4 regions of the Lysinibacillus sp. NPDC097279 genome follow, and region 1 is predicted to be linked to each of the others. Evidence: riboswitches for the same ligand, from Rfam matches in the RefSeq annotation. Region 1 holds a riboswitch; each other region holds the start of a gene.
The links. Region 1 has a riboswitch for cobalamin ahead of metE (5-methyltetrahydropteroyltriglutamate--homocysteine S-methyltransferase). Riboswitches for the same ligand answer to the same signal wherever they lie in the genome.
Positions count from the first base shown of each region.

Region 2: it holds a riboswitch for cobalamin, as region 1 does, so the genes downstream of both, ACIQ1H_RS13275 (glutaredoxin family protein) here and metE (5-methyltetrahydropteroyltriglutamate--homocysteine S-methyltransferase) in region 1, are expected to answer to the same signal.
Region 3: it holds a riboswitch for cobalamin, as region 1 does, so the genes downstream of both, ACIQ1H_RS05665 (ABC transporter substrate-binding protein) here and metE (5-methyltetrahydropteroyltriglutamate--homocysteine S-methyltransferase) in region 1, are expected to answer to the same signal.
Region 4: it holds a riboswitch for cobalamin, as region 1 does, so the genes downstream of both, ACIQ1H_RS03680 (energy-coupling factor ABC transporter permease) here and metE (5-methyltetrahydropteroyltriglutamate--homocysteine S-methyltransferase) in region 1, are expected to answer to the same signal.

Region 1 covers NZ_JBIWDA010000001.1:1,542,882-1,548,528, forward strand. The annotation lists gene ACIQ1H_RS07775 (hypothetical protein) at 9-167, opposite strand; gene metE (5-methyltetrahydropteroyltriglutamate--homocysteine S-methyltransferase) at 554-2,848, opposite strand; cobalamin riboswitch at 3,031-3,209, opposite strand; gene ACIQ1H_RS07785 (VOC family protein) at 3,405-3,767, shown strand; gene ACIQ1H_RS07790 (methyl-accepting chemotaxis protein) at 3,808-5,502, opposite strand.
Region 2 covers NZ_JBIWDA010000002.1:647,566-653,212, forward strand. The annotation lists gene ACIQ1H_RS13260 (FecCD family ABC transporter permease) at 1-168, shown strand, start outside; gene ACIQ1H_RS13265 (ABC transporter ATP-binding protein) at 155-949, shown strand; gene ACIQ1H_RS13270 (ferrochelatase) at 1,027-1,932, shown strand; cobalamin riboswitch at 2,493-2,668, shown strand; gene ACIQ1H_RS13275 (glutaredoxin family protein) at 2,789-3,013, shown strand; gene nrdI (class Ib ribonucleoside-diphosphate reductase assembly flavoprotein NrdI) at 3,010-3,369, shown strand; gene nrdE (class 1b ribonucleoside-diphosphate reductase subunit alpha) at 3,366-5,459, shown strand; gene nrdF (class 1b ribonucleoside-diphosphate reductase subunit beta) at 5,447-5,647, shown strand, end outside.
Region 3 covers NZ_JBIWDA010000001.1:1,108,061-1,113,707, forward strand. The annotation lists gene ACIQ1H_RS05655 (hypothetical protein) at 1-413, shown strand, start outside; gene ACIQ1H_RS05660 (GTP-binding protein) at 603-2,540, opposite strand; cobalamin riboswitch at 2,721-2,906, shown strand; gene ACIQ1H_RS05665 (ABC transporter substrate-binding protein) at 3,133-4,116, shown strand; gene ACIQ1H_RS05670 (precorrin-3B methylase) at 4,170-4,844, shown strand; gene ACIQ1H_RS05675 (DUF2243 domain-containing protein) at 5,107-5,601, shown strand; gene ACIQ1H_RS05680 (cytochrome c oxidase assembly protein) at 5,591-5,647, shown strand, end outside.
Region 4 covers NZ_JBIWDA010000001.1:762,081-767,727, reverse strand. The annotation lists gene cobJ (precorrin-3B C(17)-methyltransferase) at 1-988, opposite strand, end outside; gene ACIQ1H_RS03685 ((2Fe-2S) ferredoxin domain-containing protein) at 992-1,363, opposite strand; cobalamin riboswitch at 1,501-1,680, opposite strand; cobalamin riboswitch at 1,939-2,122, shown strand; gene ACIQ1H_RS03680 (energy-coupling factor ABC transporter permease) at 2,265-3,011, shown strand; gene ACIQ1H_RS03675 (energy-coupling factor ABC transporter substrate-binding protein) at 3,013-3,285, shown strand; gene cbiQ (cobalt ECF transporter T component CbiQ) at 3,289-4,062, shown strand; gene ACIQ1H_RS03665 (energy-coupling factor ABC transporter ATP-binding protein) at 4,059-4,931, shown strand; gene ACIQ1H_RS03660 (S8 family peptidase) at 5,016-5,647, shown strand, end outside.

The sequences.
Region 1 (5,647 bases):
ACTCAACTTCATTCATATGCCTTATCTGTTTGTTCTTGCTTCTTTTTCAAATACTCCGCACGTATTTTTTCAATTTGCTGCTTTTTATCAAATTTGGCAGGCTTGTTTTTTTCATGATACTTTGCCACAGCTACCTTACCTTTAGTATCCAATTGATATTTCCCCAATTTGTTCACCTACTTTTCTTATCCTTAAAGAGAATTAATTCACCAAATATACTATACCTTATTTTACTGAGGTAAACCTTATTATGTACTGATAATCTTGCATATATCGGTAAAAACATTAAAAACTTTCGATTTCAAAAACTTTTAAGATCTTTACTTGCATCTACTTTACATGTTCTATCACTAATAAAAAAATGTCTTTTCGCTCCTGTAACCATCTTTGCATCCCTAGTCGTACCAATTATTAAAAGACTATCCTTATGAATCTTAGAGTACCATAACCAATTTTAAATAAAAAAATCCCCTGAGCATTTTTGCCTTTCAGGGGATTTATTTTAATAATGACGCTTATAAGGAAAAGTAATGTTTTTTCTTATACTATATAATTAAAAAGTTGATTGCTGTACTTGTTGACGTAATGTTTTGGCAGCAGTAACCATATGTGCTAGTGCTGCAACTGTTTCAGGTTCTTTTCTTGTTTTTAAACCACAATCTGGATTGACCCAAAATTGATTTTTGGATAATACTTGTAGGCTATCCTGCATGATACGTAACATTTCTTGTTCACTCGGCACACGAGGGCTATGAATATCATAAACACCCAATCCTATCCCTTTTTCATATGGATTGATTTGCAGCGATGCAATAAGCTCTCCATGACTGCGTGACGTCTCGATAGATATAACGTCAGCATCCAGTGCACTAATTGGCTCGATAAAATCATTGAACTCACAGTAACACATATGTGTATGAATTTGTGTTTCATCCTTTACACTAGCCGTAGCGAGTTTAAATGCATTCACTGTCCAATCTAAATATGCTTCCCAATGCTCTTTACGTAAAGGCAAGCCTTCTCGCAATGCAGGTTCATCGACTTGAATAATAGAAATGCCAGCCGCCTCTAGTGCCTCAACCTCTTTCCTTAGTGCAAGCGCAATTTGATAGGTCACCTCTTTTCGTGCAACATCGTCACGTACAAATGACCAGTTTAAAATGGTAACTGGGCCTGTTAACATCCCTTTTACATAGCGATTTGTTAAACTTTGTGCATAGGCCGTTTCTTTCACTGTCATCGGCGCTTCCCATGCAACATCACCGTAAATAATCGGTGGTTTTACACAACGAGAGCCGTACGAAACGACCCAAGCTTTTTCTGTAAAAGCGAAGCCTGTTAGTTTTTCACCAAAGTATTCCACCATATCTGTACGCTCAAATTCACCATGCACAAGTACATCAATATCTAAATCTTCTTGTATAGCAATCCACCTTTTCGTTTCTTGTGCGACAAAGTCAGCATATGCTTCATCTGAGATTTGTTTTTTACGCCATGCATTTCGCGTGCGCTTCACTTCATCAGATTGAGGGAAACTTCCAATCGTAGTCGTAGGGAATAGTGGTAGTTGCAGTGACTGTTGTTGAATAAGCTGACGACTATTAAAATCATTTTGACGTTCAAAATCCTCTGACGAGACCGTTTGCATTTCTTGTTGAACTGCCTGATTATTTCGTACGGGATGTTTCTTTAATGCATCAATTGCTTTCATGCTTTCAGAGATTGTGTGATTTGATGTGTGGTTTTTTTCTTTTAAATATTTAGCCACCTCTGATATTTCAGCCAATTTTTCATCAGCAAATGCAAGTGCATTTTTCAAGACAGGGTCTAGCTTTGTTTCAAGGGCGGTCGAAATCGGCACATGCTGTAAGCTACATGACGATTGAATCCATAACTCTTGGACACTAGCCAACTGTTCGATTGCCTTAATCGTTGTACTTACCTCTGCTAAATTTGCTCGCCAAATATCTCGTCCGTTAACAATACCTATCCCCAATACTTTATCCTGTGGAAAACCAAATTGGCGTAGTGCCTCCATATTTTTTGTATAGCCATGAACAAAATCTAAGCCAAATCCTTGTACAGGAAGTTCAATTAGTGTGTTATAAGCTGATAACGATTCAAAATAAGTTTGTAGCATAATATTGGCCTCTGGAACAGCGGCTGCTAATTGTGTATATATTTCTTGCACTAGTTTGACCTCAGCCTCTTCTAAAGTGGAGACTAATGCAGGTTCCTCTAATTGAACCCAGTCAGCACCAGCTGTAACGAGTTCTTGGATTACCTGCGCATAGAGTGGTAGTAATGCTAAAATAAAGGCAACTTGTGATACTTTATCGTAACCTTTTGTTAGCTTGCAAAATGTATATGGTCCGATTAGCGTTGGCTTTGCAGTAATGCCAAATGCATCTTTAACCTCAAGGAAATCTGTAAGTATTGTATTCTCTGTTAATTGTAGTGTTTGTCCTTCATATTCAGGTACAATGTAATGATAATTTGTGTTAAACCATTTAGTCATTTCACTAGCAACCGCTTCTTTATTTCCGCGCGCTACCGCGTAATACGTTTGTAAATCAACCTTTCCACCTTGCCAGCCAAAGCGCTTTGGCACCAAACCAAACATCATCGCTGTATCAAGCATTCTGTCATAGCGTGTAAAATCCCCTACAGTGACAATATCTATTCCGCTCCGAAGCTGCTTATCAATACGTGCAAGACGGATTTTTTTAATTTGTTGTAAGAAATCTTCTTCTGTAAGTTCATTTCTCCAAAACGCCTCTAATGCCTTTTTCCATTCACGGTCTTCTCCTATATATGGATAGCCTACTACAGTTGTGGTATACGTCATGTTACATCTCTCCTCGAATTAAAATAAAAAAAACCATCTTCCTTTTCGGAAAATGGTAGTTATTGTAAATCTAATTAGCTATGACGAAGCGATACGATAATGTATTAATTGTCGTATATATTCGTTAGTCGCACAGTGCCAATTCGGTCACATCTCACCACCTATTTCCACGTAGGTTATTTGGTGTGTACTAGACATTGGCAGGTCTCCTGGCTTCTCATCAACACGCCTCACAGCCTTCCCAGTTCCCCAGTGGCATTTGTGATTTACTCCGATTTACAGTTGCGGGACAGCGTCGGATTTACACCGACTTCCCTTTTAAGCCAAACTTTCATTTGGCACCAACTCTTACACAATATTCAATTATGCTCTTACTATAGCATATATTTTTCTGAAAAGTATAACTTTTATAAAGTTTATACGCATATTTTCAGTAGATTGTTACATGAGGAGTAATTTAATTGATTCCAATATAATAAAAAATATACTAAAAAAGGTATTTTAAGAAATTTGTAGAATTATATAGTTATTACAAGAAATAGCGAGGAGGAATACTATGATTGTCGGTTTACATCATGTACAACTTACAATTCCTAAAGGCTCTGAGGAGCAAGGAAAAGCATTTTATTGCAATGTACTGGGGTTAAAAGAAATAGAGAAACCAGCATCTCTTAAAGGGCGTGGTGGTTTTTGGCTACAAGTAGGTAATCAAGAAGTACATGTCGGCACAGAAGATGGCTTTGATCGACTCACAACGAAAGCACATATTGCTTATCATGTAGAAGATGTAGCACATTGGAAAAGGATATTAACAGAACATCAAATAGAAATACTTGATTCTGTTGCAATTCCGCATTTCGAGCGCTTTGAATTTAGAGATCCTTTTGGTAATCGAGTAGAAATTATTCAGCCGATTTAAAATGAAAAAGCAGCCATCTTGCTAATGGCTGCTTTACTATTTATAATTTAAAGTGCTGAACTTCTTTGTTTAACTTCTCTGCCATCGATGCTAAATGATCTGTATTTTTTGAGATTTCATCCATCGTCGCGACCGTTTGATCGATTGTTGCGGTCGTTTGCTCTACCCCTGCGGCAGATTGCTCAGATATTGCTGCTATTTCATCGATAGAACGGTTAATTTGTTCCGTTGTTGTGGAAATACCTTGTAAGTTTTCTGTGATGCCTTGAATATTACTAAACATACTATTAACGGCTGAAGCAATTTGTTCAAAGGTTGTATTTGTAGTCGTAATTTGCTCTGTGCCCCTTTTTACTTCTTCATAGCCCGTTTGAAGTGATGCTGTAACGCCAACTGTTTCATTTTGAATACGTCCCACTATAGATGAAATATCCGTCACAGAATAGGATACTTGTTCAGCAAGCTTGCGCACTTCATCGGCCACAACCGCAAAACCTTTGCCTTGCTCCCCTGCCCGTGCAGCTTCGATTGCAGCATTCAATGCTAATAAGTTGGTTTGGTTGGCAATATCATCAATAACAGAAACTAATTTAGAAATTTCTTGTGATTGCCTATTTAAGCCTTCAACATTTGCAACAGCCTCTTGGACGATTTTATCAATAGCAAACATTTGCTGTGTTGAAGTATTCATTAAATGTTGTCCACTTGCTGTAAGCTGCAAAACTTCACTCGAATAGCCTTGTAAATCTTTACCTTGTATATTAGCCTGCTGAACATTTATTTTAAATGTCTCCATCATTTGAGCTAAGTCTCCAGCATTATGTGCTTGTGATTCAGAACCACCCGCTAATTCAAGCATTGTGAGGGCAATTTGTTCTGCACCTGTTTTCACTTCTAAAGAAGATTGTGCAAGTTGTTCACTGTTGGCAGCAACGTTCCCAGAAACCACATTTATCGAACCAATGATTTCATGGAGCTTACGATTTAATGCATTTGTCGATTGCACGAGTAAGCCGATTTCATCCTTCATTCTTTCAGGCAATGGAGGCTGACTAATATCACCATCTGCCATTTGCGAAATTTTTTGTACGACTGCTTTTATCGGATTGGCAATCATATGCGCTGATATGTAAGCGGTTACAATTGCGACGATAGTAGTGATTATACCTATCATTAAACCTATATTCATCGTTTGCTTCGATTGAGCGATCATCTCCTGCCCAAGCTTATTAATAGAAGCTTCTCTTGCACCTGCAAGCTCCTCGTACCCCTCTCTAATTTCTACTGCAAGACGATCAACAGAATTAAGGTTTTGAATAGCTGCTTCTATATTTCCTTTGTCATATTCAGCAAATACATCCGTTTGTACAAAACTTCGCCATTCTCTTGCTTTTTCAACCGTCTTCGATAAGCTTTTATCTGTCGACAATTCATTTAGTATTGTATTGTTTTCTTCTGCGATTTTAATATAATCATCAAATTCTTGTTTATATTTTTGATCTCCCGTAAGTACGTAGCTTTTCGCAGCAGTTGTTCGAACACTAATCGTGGATGATAACTTTTCACTGGCTGTTAACCACTGTAACTCTTTATTGACAATTTCCTCTCCAGCACTAATTACACGTTTATTGGCGAAAAAGCTATAGGTGTTAAAACAAGCGATGAAAAATACTACAATAAAAAATGCACTAATAATTTTAGCTCTAATTGTTTTGAACCTAAGTTTTTGTAACATACTATTTTCCCCTTTCGTTCGTGAAATTATTTAAATTTCTACTATTAAACAACATTTCCCGTCAACTTTTGCGGCAACGTATTCATCTATTTCTACCTAAATATAACATATATTACCTATCACACCTATGACTCTAACTATGTAT
Region 2 (5,647 bases), on a different contig from region 1:
CCTACTTCCGCGTTGGCAGGTGGCTTACTTGTTGTGTTTGCTGATACAATAGCGAGAACCGTATTTGATCCTATTGAGTTTCCTGTAGGCATTTTGCTAGCATTCGTTGGTGGACCGTATTTCCTTTATTTAATTCATAGAAAGGGGAATTCCATTGCTACGAACTGAGCACATACAGTATCAACATGAGTTCACTCATTTTCAATTAAATGATATAAACCTAAAAATTAATGAAGGAGAAGTTGTAAGTTTAATAGGTCCGAATGGCTCTGGGAAATCAACATTATTACGTGTAATATCACGTCTTTTAAAACCGAATAGTGGGACAGTTTTTTTAAATGAGCGTAACATTCATGAAATGAAGTCTAAAGAAGTAGCTAAAACATTAACGATGCTCCCGCAAATGAATAATCATCAATTAGATTTAACAGTGCGTGAGTTAGTAGAGTTTGGGCGTCATCCACATAGCGGAGGAAAGACGGTCCTGTCAAAAGAGGATAAAGAAATTGTTGATTGGGCGATTGACGTAACTAGACTGAAAGACTTACAAAATCGGGTACTACCTTCGATGTCTGGGGGTGAGCGTCAACGTGCTTGGATCGCAATGACTGTAGCACAGCATCCCAAAGTGTTACTTCTCGATGAACCAACAACATATCTAGATATTGCACACCAATTAGAAGTGATGGAGCTTGTAAAAGAGTTAAATCAAAAATACAATATGACCGTTATAATGGTGTTACATGATATTAACCAAGCCGCACAAAATAGCGAACGTCTGATTGTATTAAAGAAAGGCAAAATCTATTACGATGATTCACCACATTGTGTATTATGTAAAGAAATGTTTCAATCAATTTTTGAAATAGATGCGGAAATTTATATGCAAGACGGAAATCCAATCTTTACGCCGATAAAATTGTGCTCAAGTTCTTGTGAAAAATCGTAGGCTATTTTTAAAAAGAAATTAGAACTAAAACTACAACACTATATACATTAATCTATTGAAGAAAAGGAGACTAAAAAATGATTGGTATAATTTATTACGCATATGGCGCACCGAAATCTTTAGACGATGTAACACCTTATTTTACACATATAATGAAAGGTAAAACACCACCACCTCATGTAATTGAAAATGTGACGGCACAATTTAAAAAATTAGGTGGTGTTGATCTATTAGCAGCAAATACGGGGCGTATTGCTAAAGGGCTGGAACATGCTTTACAGCAACGTGTAACACAGCCTGTAAAAGTATATAACGCATACAAACATACAGAACCTTATATTCCAGATGTTGTCGACACAATGCTTAGAGAAGGTATTACAACTTTTATTACATTACCTGTAAATCCGATTATGTCTACAGGGGCAGCAGCGTTTCATGATGAAGTTAGTACGTTATTAGCTTCTCATGACGTTAAGGTCATTCATGCGAAAAATTGGCATTTAAATCATGATTTACTTGCTGTTTATAAAGACCGTGTTCAACGTGCATTTGAATGGATTCCTGTTGAAAAACGAGCACAGACGCATGTTTTATATACAGTCCATAGTCAGCCTATTGACCCTGAAAAAAATGAGCACTATGTGCGCCAGTTTTCCGAATTAGCCGAAGCCATTTCTAAAGAAGCACAAATAGCGAACTGGCATGTTACATATCGAAGTGGCCATGGGAAAGGTGACTGGCTAGGTCCAAATGTAAAAGATAAAATTAATTCATTGCAAGGCGAGGGTGCTCAAGGTATCGTCACATGTGAGCTTCTGTCACTTTCAGCGGATATTGAGTCCTATTTTGAAGTTGGAAATGAATGTCATCGATTGTGTGAGGAACTGCAAGTTGAATTTGCACAATCAGAGTTTCCAGGTGATAGCTATGATACCATTCAAGCTTTAGCTGCCATTGTCGAATCATTTATTCCCGCACAATAACTGAACAGGTTAATAAATTACGAGTAACTATTGTAAAATCTATATTGCCATCTGATGTCGATATTCCATTGATGTCAGATGGTTATTTGTTTTATATCAATATAGCGAACAGAACAGCCATGAATAAAGACACTACATTCTACTCTGAACTAGCATTAATGATATCTAATAAACGGCAAATCTATTTTAATATTTTTTTGTGTGTATAATGAAAAATTGAATAGAAGTTATAGGGCTTACGATAGTGGCTAAAATGTGATAACAGCTATAAAATTATATAAGTACATATTAAATATAATACGCAGTTTAATTTAGGCTTCAGTAGGTAGAATAATAATTGCTTAACATATGATAAAGCTTATCATGGAAAATCGTCTATCATTCTTTAGAACTATTGACGATATTATTAATTATACTAACCTAGCTAGTCATTTTTCATTTATTAACCGTTTGTTGTTCCTAAAGAAAATAGTGAAAAGTTACACTATAAAGAATTCGCTTTTCTTGATTTACTTTTTACTTGAAGGATGGTACACTTAATTGTGTTCAACAACAATATATTGTGTTAGTTTTATATAGGTACTACTATATGTAGTTTAATAGGGAAGTTCGGTATATCCGACGCTGTCCCCGCAACTGTTAAGCTGACGATGATTTAATCCACTGTGCATTCGTATGGGAAGGATATCAGAGAATGAAGCAAAGCCAGGAGACCTGCCTATAATAAAACAATTCAACCTTTCTTCGGGGAATAAGAAATGGGGACGTGACGATTTTTTTGTTTTTTTACGTTTCTAACTTAGGCTGTCTCTCCCAAGAGATAGCCTTTTTATATTATGAAAAGAGGGAATTTAAAATGAAACTTTATACGAAAACTATATGCCCAAAATGTCTTTGGGTCAAATCGGAATTACAACGTGCAGGACTTGAAGCAGAAATTGTGAATATTGATCACGATGAGCAAGCAAAACAAAAAATTATGGACGCAGGTTTTTTAAGTGTGCCTGTTCTTGAAGTAAATGACACATTTATAGGAGATGTCAAAGAAATTGTTTCTCAAATTGAGATGATTGCAATATGATCGTTTATGCTAGTCGTACAGGTAATGTGCGAAGTATTGTGACGAAATTAGATGGGGAATCTATTGAAATTTATGATGGATTGTTGCTGACTGAGCCCTTTCTATTAATTACATACACGGACGGCTTAGGTGATATTCCTGCAAAAGTAGCTCGCTTTTTAGAGCAAAACAGGGAGTATTGCAAGGGAGTAGCTGTCAGTGGTAATAGTAATTTTGGGCACCATGTGTTTGGTGGAGCTGGCGAAAAAATTGCAGAAACCTACCAGGTCCCGCTAGTGCGTAAATTAGATTTACGTGGATACCAGGCTGATTATGAAGTAATACAAACGTTTTATGAAACGAGGGTGAAGGGATGAAAACATACTTAAAGCTTAATAATGAGGTGCTTAATCGCTATAGCACGACGGGTCAATTAGAGCTTGAAAAGGACCGTGAGGCAACACGCCGTTATTTTTTAGAATATGTAAATGTGCGTCTACGTTATTTTATTGATATTGAGGAGAAAATACGCTATTTAGTCGATGAGGGTTATTACGAGAAAGAGTTTATCGACATGTATGAGATAGATTTTATTAAACACTTATACAAAAAAGCATACGATTACAATTTCCGCTTCCCATCTTTTATGAGTGCAAGTAAATTTTACGATAGTTACGCAATGAAAAGTCGTGACGGGGAAGAAATTTTAGAAAAATACGAAGATCGTATTGTTATCATCGCTTTATATTTAGCACAAGGGAACACGGTGTTAGCAGAACGTTCCGTTGAAGCAATGATGGAGGCGTACCAACCAGCAACGCCAACCGCGTTAAATAGTGGAAAAAAAGCGCGTGGCGAATTAGTAAGCTGCTTTAAACTATCAATGGACGATTCAATGAATAGTATTGCTGAAAATATTGGTTATTGTTTAGAGCTATCACGCCTTGGCGGTGGAGTAGGGGTAAACTTAACAGATTTACGTCCATTAGGAGATCCAATTAAAGAAATTTTAAATCGTGCAAGTGGTGTGATTCCAGTTGCTAAACTTTTAGAAAATTCCTTCAGCTATTCCAATCAGCTTGGACAACGTAACGGCTCTGGCGTTGTTTACCTAAATATTTTCCATGCTGATATAGAGAATTTTATTTCATCGAAAAAGCCAAATGCTGATGATAAAATCCGACTTGCAACGCTATCAACAGGTATTATTATTCCAAGTATTTTCTTTGAACTTATGAAACGTGATAAAGATATTGTGTTGTTCAGTCCATATGATATTTATAAAGAATATGGGAAACGAATGTCTGAAATCTCCATTACAGAGATGTATTATGAGTTACTAGATAACCCAAATATCCGTAAGATTAAACGCTTGAATGCGCGCAGATTATATACAGAAGTGAAAAAAGCGCAATTTGAATCAGGCTATCCTTTCGAAATCTTTGATGATAATGTCAACGACGTACATCCACTCAAAAATATAGGTCGTGTAAAAATGTCGAACCTATGTACAGAAATTTTACAAGTACAAGAAACAAGTATCATTACTGACCAAAATGAATCAAATGAATACGGACTAGATGTATCGTGTAACTTAGGCTCAATTGATATACATGCCGCAAGTAAAGTAAGTGATTTTGGTACATTAGTAGATACAGCAATGCATCTTTTAACGAATGTGTCACAAATGACGAACATTACGAATGTACCGCCTGTAGCTAAAGCCAATAAGTTAATGCATTCTGTAGGGCTTGGATGTATGAATCTACATGGTCATCTTGTTACAGAGGGGATTATGTACGGCTCTAAAGATTCAATTGCTTTTATGGATAGCTTTATGGAAGCGATGAACTATTATTCACTTAAATCATCGATGGAGATTGCTAAGGAACGAGGCGAAACTTTCTACCGTTTTGAGGATAGTGATTATGCGTCAGGCGTTTATTTTGATCAATATGTTAATAAACTTGAAGAAGAGCTTTCACCAGTTGTATTAAAAGCATTAGGAAATATTCCAATCGTGACATCAAAAATGTGGGAAACATTAAAGCAGGATGTTATGGAATATGGTTTATTCCATTCTTATCGTCTAGCTATTGCACCAACTGGTAGTATTTCATATATTCGTAGCTGTACAGCTTCAATTGCACCAAGTACTGAGCGTGTAGAGGTGCGTGATTATGCGGATAGTCGAACAATTTATCCAATGCCACATTTAACAAATGACAACAGTCATTTATATGTGGAAGCATATGATGTGAATCCATATGATTTAATCGATTTATACGCAGCATCTCAAAAACACGTAGACCAAGGGATTTCGATGACGCTGTATGTCACGGATAACTGGACAACGGAACAGTTAGCGAAAATTTACATTTACGCTTGGGTAAAGGGGATTAAGTCAGTTTATTATGTCCGTCAACGTTTGCAAAGCTTAGAGGAGTGTGTCGCATGTCAAATATAATTTACGAAGCGGTCAATTGGAATAAGTCAACGAGTGAACTCGCACAAGTATTTTGGGACCAACAATGGAAACAAATTTGGTTTCCAGAGGAAATTGCTGTAAGTAAGGATATTCAACAGTGGAAAAACTTCGAACACCAAGATACGTATAAGAAAGTATTTGCAGGCTTAACATTACTTGATACAGTT
Region 3 (5,647 bases), 430 kb from region 1:
TTCGTGCAAAACCAAATTTAGATAGGCTGAATATAGAGCCGAAACCGATTTTAAGTGCTGCGCGAGTCAATGATTTACTATGCTCAATGGTTATGCGTTTTTATATTACTTATTTAGAAGATTTATCGTTAGTCGTTCATACAAATCAAGATACTAATAAAATATTAGATTTAACAAAATATGTAAAATATGAATACGAACACTTTCTTGAAAGTGTGAAAGAATTAAATGACTATCATTTAAATTGGCACCCACGAGGCAATGGTCATCAATTATTGCTTCAACTGATCGAGCAATTACAAATTTTAAAGAGTAAACCTGGCACGGTTCTTGTTGATTTTACGAATAGTAATGGTTATGTAATTGTGGAATCGGCAAATAGCTTTGTTGCGAAAGTAAAGAAAGCTTTATAGGAAATATAAAAGGCATCGAGATGTTCTCGATGCCTTCAGTTATTTTTATGGAGAATAATATTGATAGATATTGCGGATAACTTTTGAAAACGCCGGTAAAAGCCTAGGAATCGCCGATAGCACCATTGAAAACGCCGATAAACCACTAAAAAGAGCTGTGGTGCTATAGAAATGTGTGTAGTTGCTTAATTACAAGCAATGCATCGCTTCTTTTGCGTCATACCAAGGAACTGAATAGCCCTTACCTTTCGCACAAAAAATACTAGACGATGAATAGTCGGGATCTGCCTGTTTATTGTAATTGATGTGCGCTATTACTTCTTCACTATTATGGCATTTATCATAGCCATCAAATTGTAACGATATTGATCCTTTGCCATTCGTGTAAGCAGCGAAAGTAGTACTATAATGCATAAATGTTGCAACAGGAACGCGTCCTGTTAATGTTACTTGTTCCTCTGTTAAGACGGGTGCATCAAATGTACCGTCTGCTTGCTGGATATCGTTCATCATACGACCGATAAATTCATTCGATGCTTTTAATTTGAAGCGATAATATGGTTCAAGTACGATATTTTCAGCTTGTTCCAACCCTTGTCGAAGTGCACGGAAAGTTGCTTCGCGGAAATCGCCTCCCTCTGTATGTTTGATATGGGCACGTCCTGTCAAAAGGGTGAAGCGTATATCCGTAACGGGGGAGCCTGTTAAAAGACCGTGATGCTCTCGCTCAAATAGATGTTTTTCAATTAGTCGTTGATTGCCAACTGATAAATCATCAGCATGACAAGCGTTAACAAACGTGTTTCCTGTACCTCGAATATTTGGCTCCATTAATAGGTGTACCTCTGCATAATGTTTTAACGGCTCAAAATGACCGTATCCTGTTACAGTTGTTGCAATTGTTTCCATATATAAAATTTTAGGTTCACCAAAAGTAATAGTAAGTGAAAATCGATTTTTTAACACTTCAGCAAGCACTTCAAGCTGAATAACACCCATAATATGTACATGGATTTCTTGGAACTTCTCATGCCATACGACGCGCATCGACGGTTCCTCGGCTTCGAGCAAACGGAATACTTGTAATACTTCCTTTATATGCTGCTGCCCATCATACTGTACTTTAGCTTGTAAAGTCGGCACTAGCTCATATGGTTGAGGAGTCAGTGTACTACCTAAAATATCACCGATTTTTGCTAGACTTAGCCCCTTTACAGCGAAAATTTCTCCAGCTTGCACTTTTTGTGTTGTGACAAAACGACTTCCATTATATAAGCGGATTTCAGTTACTTTTTCAGTCATATCACCAAATGTAAAGTCTTGGCGTGTATGTAAAGTTCCTTCTAAAGCTTTGATAAAGGTTAAACGTTGCATGCCATCATGACGGATTTTAAATACTTCACCTTGAAATGGTCGTTGATGGTCGAATTGCGTTTCTGTAAGTAGGGGTAGCTGTGATAAAAATTCTTTTATTCCAATATCCTTTAATGCAGCACCAGTAAAGCAAGGAAATGCTTGCTCTTGTTTAATGAACTTTTGTAACTGCAATAGGCATGTTTGTGCATCGAGAGTTTCTGTCAAAAAGGCATCGAATAGTTGTTCATCACGCTCAGCTAGCCACTCAGCAATGTGGTTTGGTACGTAATCTGCACACAATGGATCGTCGATTAAAAGTACGTGCTCCGAACATTCTTTTTGAAGCTGTCCCATAACGGCACCCACATCAGCACCCTCACGATCTATCTTATTTATAAAGAAGAAGGTTGGTACGTTATATTGGCGTAGCAATTGCCACACTGTTTCAGTATGAGCTTGTACACCTTCTACAGCGCTTACGATAATGATGGCGTAATCCATTACACGAATTGCGCGTTCCATTTCAGGTGAAAAGTCGACATGCCCAGGCGTATCTATTAACGTATAGATATCACTTCCAATTTCCATCCGCCCTTGTTCGGCAAAGATGGTAATGCCACGAGCTTGCTCGATTGAATGATTATCCAAAAAAGTATCTTGATGATCGACTCTTCCGCGCGTTTGAATACTATTCGTGTGGAAGAGTAGTTGTTCACAAAAGGTTGTTTTTCCTGCATCGACATGTGCGAGCACACCAATCGTTTTATACATAAAAAATCCTCATTTCTATTTTTCCTATACGCTCATTGTAACAGATTCAGCTAAAAAACATTTCGTGTTTAATAGTGCTCGTTCATGTTAAAATAGTAGTAAATAATTCATAATTATTAGTTATGGATTTTTTTGTGTGATTGAAAACAAAAACTAGTTCTGCTAGGCTATTTTTATAACTTAATACTGCTATATATTGGTGCAAATGGTTTTTGCCATTTGCTTAAAAGGGAAATCGGTGTAAATCCGATGCTGTCCCGCAACTGTAAATGGGGAGTTTATACAACAGTCACTGTAGTTTAACTATGGGAAGACGTATAAATGTTGAACCTAAGCCAGGATACCTGCCAATATGTATTTTTTACTTAATACCACGAGGATGGGAATAGTGATTGGTTCATTAACCATTGTTTTTTCACTATGTCGCCCTCTTGGAAGCAAGAGGGTTTTTTTGTGTCTTTTTGAAGAATAGTAGCATGATGAGTTTTCAATTTATATTAAGAAAAGTCAAGAATAGCCCATGATCAGTAGCTAAGAAGTCTTTGATTTCTTACTATATAATGAAAAATTACAAACTAAAGGAGAAACAAACATGAAGAAATGGAAAGGCATGTGGTTAGTTCTTGCCATTGCACTATTAAGTATTTTAGGGGCATGTAGTGCAAAAAATGATTCACAAAGTGAAAACATCGAACCAGCACAAACAGGAGCAAAAGAAGTAACCATTGAAAATAATGAGACGACGCAAGTTTATAAAGATGCACCGAAAAAAGCGATTAGCTTAAATCAACACGTCACAGAAATAATGCTTGCACTAGGCTTAGAAGATTCAATGGTGGGTACTGCCTATTTAGATGATAAAATTTACGAACCTTTACAAGCAGCTTACGATAAAGTACCAGTGATAGCTGAGCAATACCCGACAAAGGAACAAGTCATTGATAGTGAAGCAGATTTTTTATACGCTGGGTGGAAAAGTGGTTTTAGTGAAAAGGGTGTCGGTACACCAGAAGAATTAGAGGCACTTGGTATTCACACCTATTTACATACTTCTTCAAGTATTACAAAACCAACATTAGACGATATTTTTACGGATATCCGTAATATCGCAAAAATCTTCCGTGTGGAAGAGCGCGGTGAAGCATTGATTGAACAGATGACAAATGATGTTGATGCTGTACGTGCAAAGTTACCAAAAGAGGATAAAGAATTACGTGTTTTAGTTTACGATAGTGGGGATAAGGAAGTTTTTACAGCGGCACAAAACTTTATGGATGAACTTGTCACAGTCGCGGGCGGTCAAAACATTTTTGGCGATGTCGAATCGGGCTGGACAACAGTTTCGAAAGAAGAAACTGTTGAACGCAATCCTGAAGTGATTGTCGTAATTGATTATGGTTCCCAAACTGCAGAAGACAAAATTAAATTCCTGAAAAGTGACCCAGCATTAAAAGAAACAAATGCTGTGAAAAATGAGCGCTTTGTCATTTTACCACTTTCAGCCGCTTCAGAAGGGGTTCGAGCTGCAGAAGCTATTGAAATTTTAGCAAAAGGTTTTTATCCTGAAAACTTTTAAATAACAATCAAAAGAGCTAGCTATTTGCTAGCTCTTTTTCATAAGGAGCACAAATGATGAATGCCTTTCATTCGAATATACCAGATCGAACATTTGAAAAACTAAATGTTAATGGAAACTTTACACGCCTTGCAGTAAGTCCAGGTATTATCAATAAGCATTATACACCAGCTCAATTTCAAAAAATTGCAGAGATTGTCGGTGAAAGTGGCGCAATTAAATATTCAGCTTCCTATAGTATTCTTTTATCTGTCCCAACTAAAAAAGTAAAGGAAATTATCAATGAGCTTCAAGCAGTGGGCTTATATATTGCTAAGCAAGGTCCCATCGTCGCGATAAAAGCTTGTGATTTTTGTGATGGGGATAAAATGGATGCGGCTGAAATAACAGAACAACTATACGAAGCACTACAGGAAGAAACTGTACCGTCTAGACTACGGTTAAATATTAATGGCTGTGCGTCTGCCTGCTATAATGCTGTATATGATGATATTGGACTTGTTTATCAAAAGGATAGCTTCGATGTTTACTTAGGCGCCGTGCCGATGGGGGCCCATGCAAAGGCGGGTACACTATTTGCTAAAAGGGTGTCAGTACAAAAAATAGAAAGCTTTCTAAAACAAATCATTGAGCTGTATCAGAAACATGCCCGCCCAAATGAACCTTTCTATAAGTTTTATCGTAGAACAAATAGCGCCGAATATTGGCAAGCATTAAAGGGAAAGTGATTCAACTTAGTTTATTTCTGCTTAGAACATAAGTTTCACAGCTTAATAGAGATGATGTGGAATTTCTGCATATACGAAGAAGAGAGCTAGCTAAATGCTAGCTCTTTTTCAAATGGTAAACAATATGAGCCAAGACAGCATTTAGTTGTGCAGTTTAATGTTTTTATGGGGAAGTATAAGTCTGAGCGAATTGTAAATTAGATTAAAATAATCAAAAATAGGGAAAGATAAGGACGGCAATCTAAAAATAGGGGGCGAAGAAATGACGACAATAAACGCTCATAAAAACAAACAAGTTTATGTAAGTCGTAATTTACTGTCAGGGTTTTTATTTGGGATAGGTCTAGTAGCTTTTATAGACGAGACTATTTTTCATCAACTATTTCGCTGGCATCATTTTTATGATAAGTCGACAACGGATATTGGCTTAATTTCTGATGGGATATTCCATGCGATTAGTTGGTTTGCAACTATCGCAGGATTATTTTTACTTGCAGATATTCGTCGTAAAAGTGGTTTTTGGTTGAAGAGATGGATGGGTGGTTTGATGCTAGGAGCAGGCGGCTTCCAATTATATGATGGGATTATTCAACATAAACTAATGCGAATACACCAGATTAGGTATGTAGAAAATGTCATCATCTACGATATCATTTGGAATGTCATTGCAGCTATTATCCTCATTATAGGACTTTATCTTACCGTTCGCACTAGCAACAACAAAATAAAAGCAGAGGCTATTACTAATGAGCGCTAACCATCATCAAATAGCCGAGGGTAGTCATAGTCAAAATCTTTTCGGA
Region 4 (5,647 bases), 780 kb from region 1:
CAGTTGTTCCTTTCACCATGGCAAGTGCTGTTGCTGCCATTTCCAATGATGATTTTTCTGGTACTGTTACAGGCGCAGGTGCTACTGCAATACTACTTTTCATACGTCCTGCATTGGGATCTGCCGCAAAGTCTTGGCGTGCGGTACCTGTTTCTTGGTTCATTGCCCACGGTTCATTTTCTTCTCTTAAACGCTGATGTGGACGTAAAGGCTGTTTTTCATCTCCAAGTGTATATTTGCGCTGATAGCCACGTGGAGTAATCATTTTATTGTCATAGAAAAATGTCGATGAATTGCCAATAATTACTGTAGTTAACATGCCGATATCATGCTCGAGCATCTCTGCTAACGTTGTCATTGTTATTTCCTGACGATCTCGGTACGCACTTTTCACAAGCCCTACAGGCGTATCAGGTGATCGATATTCTAGTAAAATCCGTTGCGCTTCAACGATTTGACGTGTACGTCGACCACTTTTAGGGTTATATAAAGCAATAACAAAATCCGCCATCGCCGCAGCTTCCACACGCTTTGCAATTAAATTCCAAGGCGTTAAATGATCACTTAAACTAATCGTGCATGAATCATGCATAATCGGTGCGCCTAGCAAACTTGCACAAGAATTAATAGCAGAAATTCCTGGCACAATCTCAACTTCAATCCCTGTTGCTTCCGTCCAACCAAGCTCAATGAGGACTTCATATACAAGTCCAGCCATTCCATATACGCCCGAGTCACCACTCGAAATAACCGCAACAATATTTCCAGCCTCGGCTTGACGAACTGCTTCTTGTGCACGTGACACTTCTTCTGTCATGCCAGTACTCACAATCGACTTTGCACTTACTAAATCTTGAATGAGCTCAACATATGTTTTATAACCGATAATAAATTCACTTTGTTGCAATGCCTCTACAGCACGGGTTGTAATATGTTTGAAATCACCAGGTCCAAAGCCTACAACAAAAATCTTTCCTTTTTGCGCCATTTTCTACCCCTCTTTCACCTTGTCGATGCCTTTTATGGCTGTTGTTTGCGGGGTACGCTGCAACGTACCTTCTGTCAAAGTAAACACATGCTCACTATGTAAAGAATCATCGTTTAAATCTTTTACAAGCGTTCTACCATGCTCTACTGTTGGCACACGATACCAATTTCCCTGTGGATACGCGATTACAACACATGCATCTTTGCATCTGCCATTACAACGCGTTCTTGTTGTATGTATTTCCTTATCGAGTGCTAATTTCTCTATTTCATCTCGTATGGCCAACGTAATTTCCTCAGCCTCTTTTTTCATGCAACTACTACCATTACAAATAAAAAGATGTGTTTTCATGCCCTCTAAGTTCCAAGTTGTCATTGCTGTTCTCCCCTCATTGACTTTTAGGAAAAAGAAAAAACCTTTACTCAACATCGAAGAGTAAAGGTTTTATAGAAGCCAAAATAAAAACGAATATACACGTATCCGCTCTCGCTTCACTTCTCCCTCCGAAAAGTTTGCATATCATCAACTAAGCAGGTTTCCTGACTTAAGCTTCCTCTTACTTTCGCGCCTTCCCAAGTTTCCAGTGGCATTGCGATTTCATCAGCTATTACAGTAGCGGGGGCTGTATCGGATTTACACCGATTTCCCTATTATCTCGAAGTATTTCGAGCACTTAATGATGGATTTATAATTAAATTTTGAAATGAAATATTCATAAAAAGAGTATAAAACTGTTTCTATCATAGCCTATTATTTTTACTCTTTTCAACATTTCTTTTTTCATTTATTAGATTTTTAATAAAATTTCAACAAATATTCCGTTAAATTTGATTGATTCTCTCTTACATTTATCTGAATTTTCTAGAATGTAATTCTATTAAAAAATCTTTTAAAAAAAAAAAGAATAGCTAATGATTGGAAAAACATGTTACACTTCTTCGTGAAAACTCACAATTTCATCTTTTTTCGGTGTGAAGTGTATACATTTCGCTTAAAAGGGAAGCCGGTTTAAGTCCGGCGCGGTCCCGCCACTGTATGAGGGAATTTTATAGAAAATGTCACTGTCCAAAGGACGGGAAGGCCTATAAAATGTTGATCTTAAGCCAGGAGACCTGCCGAAAAAATCGTGATCGTTTCAACCTACGAGGATAGGTGTGCGGCTTAGCAAATGACCATTAGTATTTGCTTTTTCAGCTATGCACTTTTTCCTAGACGGAGAAGTGCTTTTTTTATTGCGCATCTTACATTCGAAAATGACTGTGAAGGAGGAATGGTTTTGAAATTTTCTTTTTGGAAACTTAGTTATTTCTTACTAGCTTTTTTACTAGTACCAAATCGAGCGTTTGCCATGCATATCATGGAAGGGTTTTTGCCGATTGAATGGGCGATTTTTTGGTGGGTCGTTTCGATTCCATTTATTATTTTAGGATTGCGTTCTATTCGTAAAACAATTGATGAAAATCCTGAAACAAAAATGATATTAGGCTTATCAGGTGCGTTTGCATTCGTTTTATCAGCACTGAAAATCCCATCAGTAACAGGAAGCTGCTCACATCCTACTGGTGTTGGTCTTGGTACGGTTCTTTTCGGGCCATTAGCAATGAGCGTAATTGGAACAATCGTTTTATTATTTCAATCTTTACTTTTAGCGCATGGTGGTATTACTACTTTAGGTGCAAATGCTTTCTCAATGGCGATTGTAGGTCCAATTATTGCATATTATGTCTTTAAAGGTTCTCAAAAAATTGGTCTTTCATTTTCTATCGCTGTCTTTTTTGCCGCGATGCTTGGGGACTTAGGTACTTATGTTGTCACTTCAGTTCAATTAGCACTAGCTTTCCCTTCTGAAGTAGGAGGCTTTATGGCATCATTCACAAAATTTGCAGGGATTTTTGCTTTAACACAAATTCCTCTCGCAATTAGTGAAGGGATTTTAACTGTTATCGTCATGAATTTCCTAAAAAAATACAACGTGAGCGAATTAAAGGCTCTTCGTGTTTTCTCAGCAAAGGAGGCACATTAAGATGAAGAAAAATATGTTACTACTTGCTGTCGTTGTGCTTTTAGCAATCATCCCCCTTTTCGTACAAAAGGGTGCAGAATTTGGTGGTGCTGACGGAGAAGCGGAAGCTGCAATCGGTGAAATTAATGCAGAGTATGAACCATGGTTTGAAAGCTTATGGGAGCCACCAAGCGGTGAAATCGAAAGCTTATTATTCGTATTACAGGCTGCGATTGGTGCTGGCTTTATCGGCTATTTTGTAGGCTATATGCGCGGCAAGCATAAGGAAGGTTAAACAATGTTACTCATTGATAAATATGCTTATATGAATAAACTAGCGACTGTTCATCCGTTAGAAAAAATGACGTTTTCCTTAGGGTTACTGCTATTATCGCTTATCGTGAAAGATGAACTTATTTCACTCATTACATTTATTGTAATGAGTGCTTTTATCATTTTATACGCAAAAATCCCCTTTTCATATTATGTAAAATTACTATTGTTACCAGGTTTTTTTCTACTATCTAGTTTAGTATCTATTTTGATTTCAATTGCGCCAAATTCAAGTATACTACCAGCACATTCCTTTGCATTTTCACTTAGTCATTGGACTTTTTTTATCGGTAATGCAAGTTTGATTACAGCACAGCAGTTATTGTTCAGTGTACTAGGTAGCATTAGTTGTTTGTACTTTTTAATATTAACAACATCGGTCCAATCTATTTGCCACGTATTACGTCAATGGCGTCTACCTGTTTTATTTGTAGAGTTAGTAGAGCTTACGTATCGATTTATTTTCATTTTTTTAAATAGCATGCAAAAAATCCATCTTGCGCAACAATCACGCCTTGGCTATCAATCACCAATGCAATGGCTTAGGTCGATTTCCATGCTCATTGCAGCTTTGTTTGCCGAAATGTTTCAACGTAGTCGCGAACTTAATAATGCGATGCAGGCACGTGGTGGCGAATCGGTCTATTGGCAAGATAGTGTACGATACAGCAAGAAAAATTGGGTTGGAATGGTTATTATTTTTTTATTCCTCATCTTATATGGAGGTTTTTTCTCATGACTGAACTTTATTTTGAGCTTCAACAGTTATCGTATGCCTATGCAGACGGTACTGAGGCACTAACAGATATTACATTACAAATTCCAAAGGGGAAAAAAATCGCCCTACTCGGTCATAATGGTGCTGGTAAATCAACATTATTCCAGCATCTAAATGGGATTTTAAAACCGACCGCTGGCAATATTACCTTTTGCAACGAAGCACTTAGCTATTCAAGAAAAGCATTATCAGCATTACGCCAACAAGTAGGCATCGTATTTCAAGATGCTGACAATCAACTTTTTTCAGGTACCGTAAAGCAAGACATCGCTTTCGGTCCATTAAATCTTGGCTGGTCACAAGAAAAAATCGAGGAAAAAATCGCCTGGGCTGTCGCACAAACAGAGGTCGAATCATTACTTGAGAAACCGATTCATTTTTTAAGTGTCGGACAGAAAAAACGTGTGGCGATGGCAGGTGTGCTCGCAATGGAACCATCTGTTTTATTATTAGATGAACCAACTGCTGGACTAGACAATTATTATGCTGCACAGCTTTTACATTATTTAGCTAAATTAGAAAATGGGCAACGAACATTTTTATTGGCGACCCATGATATTGCTTTGGCTTATGAATGGGCAGATCAAATAATTGTGATGGAGGCTGGTAAAGTTATTTATAATGGGGATCCTGTTGAATTGTTCTATCAGGAGAAGTTGCTTGAACTAGCGCATCTTGAACGACCTTGGGTTTTTGACATAGCTCTCGCCCTGCAAAATAAAAATCTTTTTGATAAGAATATACAGATGCCTCGTTCAAAAGAAGACTTACAAAAACTAATCGAGCATTTGGGTGACAGGCACTCAAACAATTTACAAACAATTTTATAAAAATTTATTGAGGAATGAAACTTTTCTTTTATCCATCCGTTATAAATAGTGAAATGTCATATTTTACTCAAGGAGGGAAAACAATTGAAAAACTGGGTGATGAAATCAATCGCTGTCGTAGCATGTTCTGCACTAATGGTTCCTGCTGCTTCTGCCTTTGCTGAAGCACCACAGAACCCAGAATTGGTGACAAGTATGCTCGCTAGCAAAAAAAAGCAAGCATTAAAGCAGTTCAACTATCAAACAGGAGGAAACGAATGGATTAGTCCCGATACGATTATCGTCAAACATTCGGGCCTTGCTAAGACCGTACATAGTAAAATTGGTTCAAAAGTAATTCGATCGATTCCTTCATTAGGCTACGAAGTGGTCCAACTAAAAAAAGGTGTAACATTAGAAGAGGCTTTTTCGTATTATGGCAAGCAAAACGGAGTTAAAAGTGTATCTCCAAGCTACAAGTATTATTCCTTTAATACGATTGTAGATCCAAAGAAAAAAGATATGTATCATTTAGACTTACTGCAAATTGATAAGGCTTTATCATTAGCAGGAAATCATGAGGTTAAAGTGGCAGTTATCGATTCTGGTGTAGATTATAATCATCCAGATTTGAAGTCTCAAATACTTCCACCATATAATGCTGCAACACCTGCCAATACTACCTTTTCTGACCCCCATGGGACACATGTAGCAGGCATTATTGCAGCTACTAAAGA